Regions from separate parts of the Streptomyces sp. NPDC002092 genome, predicted to be linked through region 1. Evidence: riboswitches for the same ligand, from Rfam matches in the RefSeq annotation. Region 1 holds a riboswitch; the other holds the start of a gene.

Region 1 (4,350 bases):
GGCCGACGCGGATGAAGACCTCTTCGAAGACACGGGACTGGGCGTTGGTGCGGTAGAAGACGGCGACGTCTGAGGCCTTCGTCTGGCCGGCGTCCGTGAGACGGTCTATCTCGTCGGCGACGAACTGCGCCTCGTCGTGCTCCGTGTCGGCGACGTAGCCGGTGATGCGGGCGCCCGCGCCCGCGTTCGTCCACAGGTTCTTGGGGCGGCGGGACTCGTTGCGCTCGATGACCGCGTTGGCCGCGGAGAGGATCGTCTGGGTGGAGCGGTAGTTCTGCTCCAGCAGGATCGTCGTCGCGTCCGGGTAGTCCTCCTCGAACTGGAGGATGTTGCGGATCGTCGCACCGCGGAAGGCGTAGATCGACTGGTCGGCGTCGCCCACGACGCACAGTTCGGCGGGCTGGAGGTCGTACTCGTTCGGCGGTACGTCCTCATCGTGTGCCCCGGTGCCGACGAGTTCCCGTACGAGCGCGTACTGGGCGTGGTTGGTGTCCTGGTACTCGTCGACCAGGACATGCCGGAAGCGGCGGCGGTAGTGCTCGGCGACGTCCGGGAAGGCGCGCAGCAGGTTGACCGTCGTCATGATCAGGTCGTCGAAGTCGAGGGCGTTGGCCTCGCGCAGCCGCGACTGGTACATGGCGTAGGCCTGGGCGAGGGTCTTCTCGAAGCCGTCGGCGGCCTGGGCGGCGAAGTCCTCCTCGTCGATCAGCTCGTTCTTCAGGTTCGAGATCTTGGCGCTGAAGGACTTCGGCGGGTAGCGCTTGGGGTCCAGGTCCAGGTCTCGGCAGACCAGGGCCATCAGGCGCTTGCTGTCGGCCGCGTCGTAGATCGAGAAGGAGGAGGTGAAGCCGAGCTTCTTCGACTCCCGGCGCAGGATGCGCACGCACGCGCTGTGGAAGGTCATCACCCACATCGCGTTCGCGCGCGGGCCGACGAGCTGCTCGACGCGCTCCTTCATCTCGCCCGCGGCCTTGTTGGTGAAGGTGATCGCGAGGACCTGGCCCGGATGCACGTTCCGCTCGCCCAGGAGGTAGGCGATGCGGTGGGTGAGCACGCGGGTCTTGCCGGATCCGGCGCCGGCCACGATGAGCAGGGGGCTGCCGGAGTGGACGACGGCCGCTCGCTGGTTCTCGTTCAGCCCGTCCAGGAGCGCGGCCGGGTCGAGCGCCGGGCGGGGAGCGCCGTTGCGGTAGTAGGCCTCCCGGTCCGGTGGCACGTCGAACTTCCCGCCGAACAGATCGTCCGGAACCGGCTCCGGTCCGTGATCGTCCTCGGGCGGCGGCGGAGGTTCCTCCTCGTGCCCCCGGGGGGCCTGGAGGTTCGCCAGGAAGCTGTCGTCAAAGAGGCTGCTCATCGCTCTCCGAGTCTAGGGTGCCCCACTGACAGTCCGCCGCCGCCCTGAGCACATCGCCGGAATCCGCGGGCTCCCCTGGGCCTCCGCGGCCGCAGAATCCCTGGATTCTTCCAGACCTGGCCGCCAGGCGTCCTCTCGCCCTCCAGAACCGCTCCATCACGGAAGGTAACCGAACGGGTGGAGACATGGCTCGAAGCGAGTGGACGCCGCCACTGCGGCAGAAATACCCCCAAGACACCGCACATCCTCCCGGATTGACGACCGCGCGCGAACCCACTGACCGAAGGTCACGAAAATGTATCGGGCATATCGAACATCAACCTTCACAGGGGCCACACGAGTTGGCTACCGTTCCGGCAGGCCGCACGACCCCCACCGGCGAACGTCGCCGGGCCGCGCGGCCTCCGCCGAGTCCGGGGCGCCGCCGCGCATCCGGAGCCGGGGACCCACACCGACCTTGGGGTGAATCGGTCTCCTCCCTTTCGGGGCACGGACCGTAGGGCAACCCTTCCGAACCACCCGCCCGAACCCGACAGCTAACTCGGTAGGCGGAGCATGGAAGGAGTCGCCTCCCTTGGCGTCGCACCGCAAGTCGCGCCCCGCGGGTACGCGCGTAGCAGGCATACGCACCCCCGCCCTCGCCACGGCCGCCCTCACCTCGGTGGCCCTGCTGTCCCAGTCGGCGAACGCCGCCCCCGCCGCCGACGGCAAGCCCAGCCTCGAAGAGGTCGAGAAGAAGGTCGACGACCTCTACCGCCAGGCGGAGTCGGCCACCGAGAAGTACAACGCGGCCAAAGAGAAGACCACGAAGCAGCGCAGGAACGTCGACACCCTCCTCGACGACGTCGCCAAGCGCACGCAGAAGCTCAACGAGGAGCGGGACCGGCTCGGATCCTTCGCCGCGGCCCAGTACCGGACCGGAGCCGCCGCACCCGACACGGCGACTTTCCTGCTGGCGGACTCCCCGCAGGACTACTTCGACCAGACGCAGCTCATGGGGCGGCTGACCTCCCGTCAGAAGAGCGCGGTCGACGAGTACTTCACCGAGCAGTCCGCGACGATGAAGAAGCGTCAGGAGGCCTCCAAGAGCCTCGAGACGCTGACCGCGACACAGAGCGACCTGCAGACCGCCAAGTCCACGGTGCAGAAGAAGCTCTCCGATGCGCGCGAGCTGCTGTCGAAGCTGACCGCCCAGGAGAAGGCGCGGCTCGCGGCGATCCAGAAGCAGCAGGAGGAGGAGGCGGCCCGTAAGGCCGCTGAGCTGGCGAAGCAGCAGGCGGCGGCGGAGAAGGCCAAGGAAGAGGCCGCGGCCCAGGACGGCGGTTCCGCCTCGGGCTCGGGATCCACCTCCGCCGGCGACTCCTCGTACGCCACCAAGGCCGAGAAGGCGCTCGCCTTCGCCCGCGCGCAGATCGGCAAGCCGTACGTCTGGGGCGCCACCGGCCCCGGCTCCTATGACTGCTCCGGCCTCACCCAGGCCGCCTGGAAGGCGGCCGGCGTCTCCCTCCCGCGCACCACCTACGACCAGGTCAACGCCGGCACCACGGTCTCGCTGACCGACGCGCAGCCCGGCGACCTGATCTTCTTCTACGACGACATCAGCCACGTCGGGGTCTACATCGGCAACGGCATGATGATCCACGCCCCGAAGCCCGGCGCGTACGTCCGCGAGGAGTCGATCTACTACGGCGGCGAATCGATCATCCACAGCGTGGTGCGCCCCGCCTGAGGCACCAGGGGGCAGGTCACGCGCGCGTGCGGGGCAGTTTGTGATGCACGCGCGCGTGGCCCGCCCTCAACGCGCCCCGCACTCCTTAGCATCGGCCCCATGTCCGGCCCGACCTTCCTCCGTGCCTGGTGGGCGCAGCGTTCGCCGGCGGCCGGGGCCGCCGTCATGGCGACCGGCAGTGTGTCGCTCGGACTGCATCTGACGGGGTACGAGGTGCTGTCGCGAGTCGTCCTGGGGCTGTCCTGTGTCGCCTGGGCGGTACTTGCGGCGGGCTTCGGCGTCCGGCTGGTGCGGGAACCGGAGAGGTGGCGGGCGGAGGCGGGGACGCCGGGGGCGCTGACCGCCGTCGCGGCGACCACCGTCCTCGGCACCCGGTTCTCCGCCCTCGGACGGCAGACCCTCGCCGAGGCCCTGCTCGCGCTGGCGGCCGTGCTGTGGCCGCTGCTGCTGGTGCAGGTCGCACGGCACTGGCAGCGTCGCATGCCCGGCGCGGTGTTCCTGTGCAGCGTGGCCACGCAAGGGCTCGCTGTGCTCGGCGCCACGCTCGCCGAGGTCGAGGCGACGGCATGGCTCGCGCACGCGGCGCTCGTGCTGTTCTGGTTCGGACTCGTCCTCTACGGCTGTGTGCTCGCCCTCTTCGATCTGCGACAGGTGACGGAAGGGCTGGGCGACCAGTGGGTGGCGGGCGGCGCGCTAGCCATCTCGGCGCTCGCCGGATCGAGGCTCCTCGCGGCGGACAGCGCGCGTCTGTACCTGTGGGACGGCGACGACCGGGGTGTCCTGCGCGCCGTCACCGTGGCGCTGCTCGTGCTCGACCTGGCCTGGTACGCCGTACTGCTCGTCGCCGAAGCGGTCCGGCCGCGGCGCGGCTACGACGTGCGGCGCTGGGCGACCGTTTTCCCGCTGGGGATGACGGCGACGGCCGTGCTGTCCATCGCCGCCGTCCTCGACGCCCCGCGGCTGAAGCGGCCCGGGGAGGTGCTGCTGTGGATCGCGGTGGCGGCGTGGCTGGCCGTTGCCGCGGGGGCCGTCGCCGCGGCCCGCGCCGGCATCAGGTCCACAGCACCGCGATGAAGATGTTCGCCGTGGTGAGCAGGCCCACCAGCCCGAACAGGCTCTTGTCGATCTTCTCGTCGTCCCGCTTCACATAGACCAGGCCGAGGATCACGATCAGCAGGGCCAGCTTGATCCCGATCTTGATGGTGTTGACGTGATGGTCGTCGGCCTGGTTGAGGCCGACCAGGATCGCGCCGGTGACCAGCATCGT
Region 2 (4,350 bases), on a different contig from region 1:
ACAGTGCGGGCAGCCCACGGCGTCTGAGTTGCCGTACCGGATCGACGACGATGCCCTGCCACTCGCCCCGCAGCGTGCGCACGACGAACGCGGCCACCCGCCACGGCACGCCGCGCGGCGGCCGGTACTCACGGTCGGCCGGATCGCCCCACAGTCCGTGGGCTCGCAGCCAATCCGCGGCACCGCCCGCGCACCGCACCCCCTTGCGTAGCAAAACTCCCCCGCCTCCCGTTCATCGCCCCGCCGGAGGGTCGTAACGGGGCGAGGCCGCCCCTAGGGGGGCTATGCCCGGCGGCGGGGTTTCCTTCGCTTGGCGCCCTTGGAGACGTCGGAACCGGCCCTCGGGTTGCGTCCCGCCGACTTCCCGGTCGTCTTTCCGGTCGTCTTCGCCGCCGCCGGCTTGCGCCGGGCGCCGGTCGTGTCGCCCGCCTTGGCCTTGGTTTCCGGTGTCGCCGCCTTGCGTCCGCGGGAGCTGTTGACCGTGCGACCACGGACGATTCCGATGAAGTCCTCGACCAGGTCCGTGGTCGCCTCCTCGGGCCACACCAGGGCGACGCCCGACTCGGGGGCGTCCACGAGTGGCCGGTATGTGAGGTCCTTGCGGTGGTACAGACGGGCCAGGGACTGGGGGACGACCAGGAGGCCGACGCCCGCCGCGACGAGTTCCACGGCGTCCTCGGTGGTGGCGGGGCGCTCGAAGGCGGGCTCGCCCGGCGGCCGGTCCCAGTCGAAGACGTCGTCGAGGGGGTGGAAGAGGACCTCGTCCGCGAGGTCCTCGACGGTCACCTCGTCCGCCGCCGTGATCACATGGTCCTTGGGGACGACGACGACCGTGGTCTCGGCGTAGAGGGGGATCGCGCTGAAGAACGTACGGTCGACCGGCAGCCGTACGAGTCCCACGTCGGCCCGGCCGTCGCGCAGCACGTCGGCTGCCTCGGCGGCCGGTACGGCGAGGAGGTTGAGCGGGATGTCGGGCAGGCGCTCGTTCCAGATCCGCACCCACTTGGCGGGCGTCACTCCCGGGACGTACGCAAGCCGGAACGCCTGGGATTCTTCCGAGCCTGTCACCAGGCCAGGCTACCGGCCGTGGTCTCAGGGCTCGAACATGCTCGATACCCTGGACGGCATGAAGTCGCACCAGAGCACCCAGACGATGAAGGCCGCGACCGCGGCGAAGAAGCTGGGTGTGTACCTCGAGGCCACCCCCGCCGAGTTCCAGGAGGGCGCCGTCTCACGAGCCGAGCTCGACCGGCTCCAGGCCGAGCCGCCCGAGTGGCTGCGCGAGCTGCGAGCCAATGGCCCGCACCCCCGTCCGGTGGTCGCGGCGAAGCTCGGCGTCTCCATCGCGGGCCTGGCCCGCGGCGGGATCACCGAGGCGCTCACCACCGAGCAGATCGAGGCCCTGAAGCAGGAACAGCCCGAGTGGCTGCAGAAGGAGCGCGCCACCCAGGCCGAGGTCCGCAAGGAGACTGCGCGCATCAAGAAGCGCAACGCCGAGCGTGAAGCTCGCAGCGAGGGCCCGCGCGCCTGACGCGGCCCGTTGGCGACGGACGGTCGCCGTCCGGATCCACTGTGTGCACAACACACGGATCTGACGGCGCGTCACGACGAAGGTCACAGAAGCGTATCGGACATTCCGCCCGTCAACCTTCACACGAGCCGCACAAGTTGGCTAGCGTGGCTTCAGGCCGCACGAGTTCCTCCGGCGAACCCCGCCGGGACGCGCGGCCTCCGCCGAATCCGGTGCGCCCCGTGGCGGCCGGAACCGGGGACCCAACCGAACGACGGGGTGAATCGGCCAACTGCCCACCAGGGCAAGGGCCGTAGGGCATGCCTTCCGGAACCGACCGCCCGAACCCGACAGCTAACTCGGTAGGCGGAGTACGGAAGGAGTACGGCTCCCATGGCGCCGGATCGACCATCGCGCACCGGAGGCTTCGGCCTTCCCGGCATGCGCAGCTCCGCTCTCGCGACCGCCGCCCTCACCTCGGTGGCCCTGTTCTCGCAGACCGCCGACGCCGCACCGACGACCGGTGACGAGGGCCCCAGCCGCGAAGCCGTCCGGCAACGGGTGAGCAGCCTCTACGACCAGGCCGAGTCCGACACCGGCAACTACAACTTCACCCGGGCCCAGCTGCTGGGAGCGCGGCCGCCCGCCGCCCCGCCCCGCGAGCGCGGCCGCTCGGATCCGGCACTCGACTCGGTGGCCCGGCGGTGGTTCGACGGAGCGCGCGCCTCGCTGGGCCCGACGGTTCCCGCGGCGCTCCCGGCCGACCGCATGCCGGCCCGCCAGGCCGAGCCCCGGCGCCCGGCGGACAGCCGCCGCACCGCCCTGGAGCCGTCGGCAGCTGCCCGGCCCGTGGCCGAGCTGCCCTCCGCCGAGTCCCGCCGTCCGGTCGCCGAGCTGACCGCCGGCCCCACGACCGCGCTCCCCGCCGTCCCGCGGCCCCGCCAGGAGGCCGCCCCCGCGCTGCCCGCGGCGGCCCCCGAGTCCAGGCAGACCTCCCTGCGCAGGTCCAAGGAGCAGAACCAGCGCAAGATCGCGGCGGCCAGCGAGCTGCTGTACCGGTACACCGCCCGGCAGACCTCCGCACCCCGCCCGGCCGTTGAGGCCGTGCCGGCCCAGCTGCCCTGGCAGGACCAGGCGCAACAGACCCGCCCGGCGGCGGAGGAAGCGTGGCGGCTGCAGCAGCCGACGGTCCTCGACACGGGCCTGCCCCCGGCCGGGGGACAGCTCATGCAGCCGTCCGTCCTGGACACCGGCATACCCGCGGTCGAGCAGCGGCTCATGCAGCCTTCCGTGCTCGACACGGGTGCACTCGCGAGGCAGGAGTGGCATACGCAGCCTTCCGTGCCGGACACCGGCGTACCCGCCGTGGAGGAATGGCGCACCCGGCCGCCCGTGCTCGACACCCGCATACCCCAGGCGGGGGGTTGGACCGTGCAGCCGTCCGTCCTCGACACGGGTGTGCCCGCCACCGTTACGCCCGCCGCCACCAAGGCCGACAGGGCGATCGACTTCGCCCGTGCACAGATCGGCAGGCCGTGCCTGTGGGGTGCGGTCGGGCCGGAGTCGTACGACAACGCCGGGCTCACCCAGGCCGCCTGGCGGGCCGCCGGGGTCACCCTGCCACGCACCACGTACGAGCAGGCGGGCGCCGGCACGGTGATTCCCCTGTCCGAGAGCCGCCCCGGAGACCTGATCTTCTTCAACGACAACTTCAGCCATGTCGGCCTCTGCACCGGCAACGGCTTGATGATTCACGCGCCTGGCCCGGGCGCGGTCATCCGCGAGGACTCGGTCCACTACGCGGGCGAAGCCGCGGTCCGTATCGCCGTACGTCCCGCATGAGATCAGGAACGCCGGCAGAGGCGTGACACCAGCAGCTCGATGAACTACGAGGCCGCCGACGGAAGTCGGCGGCCTCCTTCTTGTTCGCCACAGGCATCCCGCCGCACCCGGTGACGCATGCACGGGCTCGGTGAAATGTTTCAGCCATGTCTTGACATGCCGATGAAACGATTCATAGCTTGAGCTGTCCCAGGGGTGCGGCACTGGATCCCGACGGGATCGTCGAGCAGGCCCGACTGATGCAACAGCGGTACGGCTTCCGGTCGTTCAAGCTCAAGGGCGGCGTCTTCCCGCCGGAGGAGGAGATCGCCGCGATCAGGGCGCTGGCGGAGGCCTTCCCCGGGCAGCCGCTGCGGCTGGACCCCAACACGGCCTGGACGGTGGAGACCTCGAAGTACGCACGCGAACTGGACGGTGAGCATCTGAAGCCCGCGATCGACCAGAACGCCATTCAAGTGCTCCTCACCGACCACCACTACGGGGGCGGACTGCGCCGCACCCGTGAACTGGCCGCCGTCTGCGAGGCGTTCGGGCCGGCCCTGTCCATGCACTCCAACTCGCACCTGGGCATCAGCCTCGCCGCCATGACCCATGTGGCGGCGGCCATCCCCAGCCTCGACCACTTCTGCGACACGCACTACCCGTGGAACTCGGCCGACGACGTGATCGTCCCCGGGGTGCTGGAGTTCCGTGACGGCGAGGTGGCGGTCCCGAGCGGACCGGGCCTGGGCGTGGAGCTGGAGCACGACGCCCTCGACCGGCTGCACCGGCTGTACGTGGAGTCGGGGATGCGCAGCCGCGACGACACCGGCTACATGCGGCGGATCCACCCGGAGTACCAGCTCAGGCTGCCTCGGTGGTGAAGGATGACCGCGTGAGCAACGAGAACACACAGCGACTGGCCGGGAAGGTCGTGGTCGTCACCGGGGCCGCCCGGGGCCAGGGTGCCGCCGAGGCGGAGGCGCTGACCCGGGCCGGCGCCCGGGTGGTCGCCACCG

What was found. Region 1 has a riboswitch for cyclic di-AMP ahead of ACWCRD_RS10855 (NlpC/P60 family protein). Riboswitches for the same ligand answer to the same signal wherever they lie in the genome.
Region 2: another riboswitch for cyclic di-AMP. It lies ahead of ACWCRD_RS38055 (C40 family peptidase); the one in region 1 lies ahead of ACWCRD_RS10855 (NlpC/P60 family protein).

Annotation. Positions count from the first base shown of each region.
Region 1 is NZ_JBSFDG010000004.1:167,869-172,218, reverse strand. It holds gene pcrA (DNA helicase PcrA) at 1-1,354, opposite strand, end outside; cyclic di-AMP (ydaO/yuaA leader) riboswitch at 1,767-1,920, shown strand; gene ACWCRD_RS10855 (NlpC/P60 family protein) at 1,929-3,083, shown strand; gene ACWCRD_RS10850 (tellurite resistance/C4-dicarboxylate transporter family protein) at 3,183-4,157, shown strand; gene ACWCRD_RS10845 (hypothetical protein) at 4,135-4,350, opposite strand, start outside.
Region 2 is NZ_JBSFDG010000022.1:45,729-50,078, forward strand. It holds gene ACWCRD_RS38040 (hypothetical protein) at 1-109, opposite strand, end outside; gene ACWCRD_RS38045 (LysR family substrate-binding domain-containing protein) at 283-1,068, opposite strand; gene ACWCRD_RS38050 (DUF5997 family protein) at 1,127-1,531, shown strand; cyclic di-AMP (ydaO/yuaA leader) riboswitch at 1,723-1,895, shown strand; gene ACWCRD_RS38055 (C40 family peptidase) at 1,952-3,352, shown strand; partial or broken gene ACWCRD_RS38060 (enolase C-terminal domain-like protein) at 3,547-4,215, shown strand; gene ACWCRD_RS38065 (SDR family NAD(P)-dependent oxidoreductase) at 4,227-4,350, shown strand, end outside.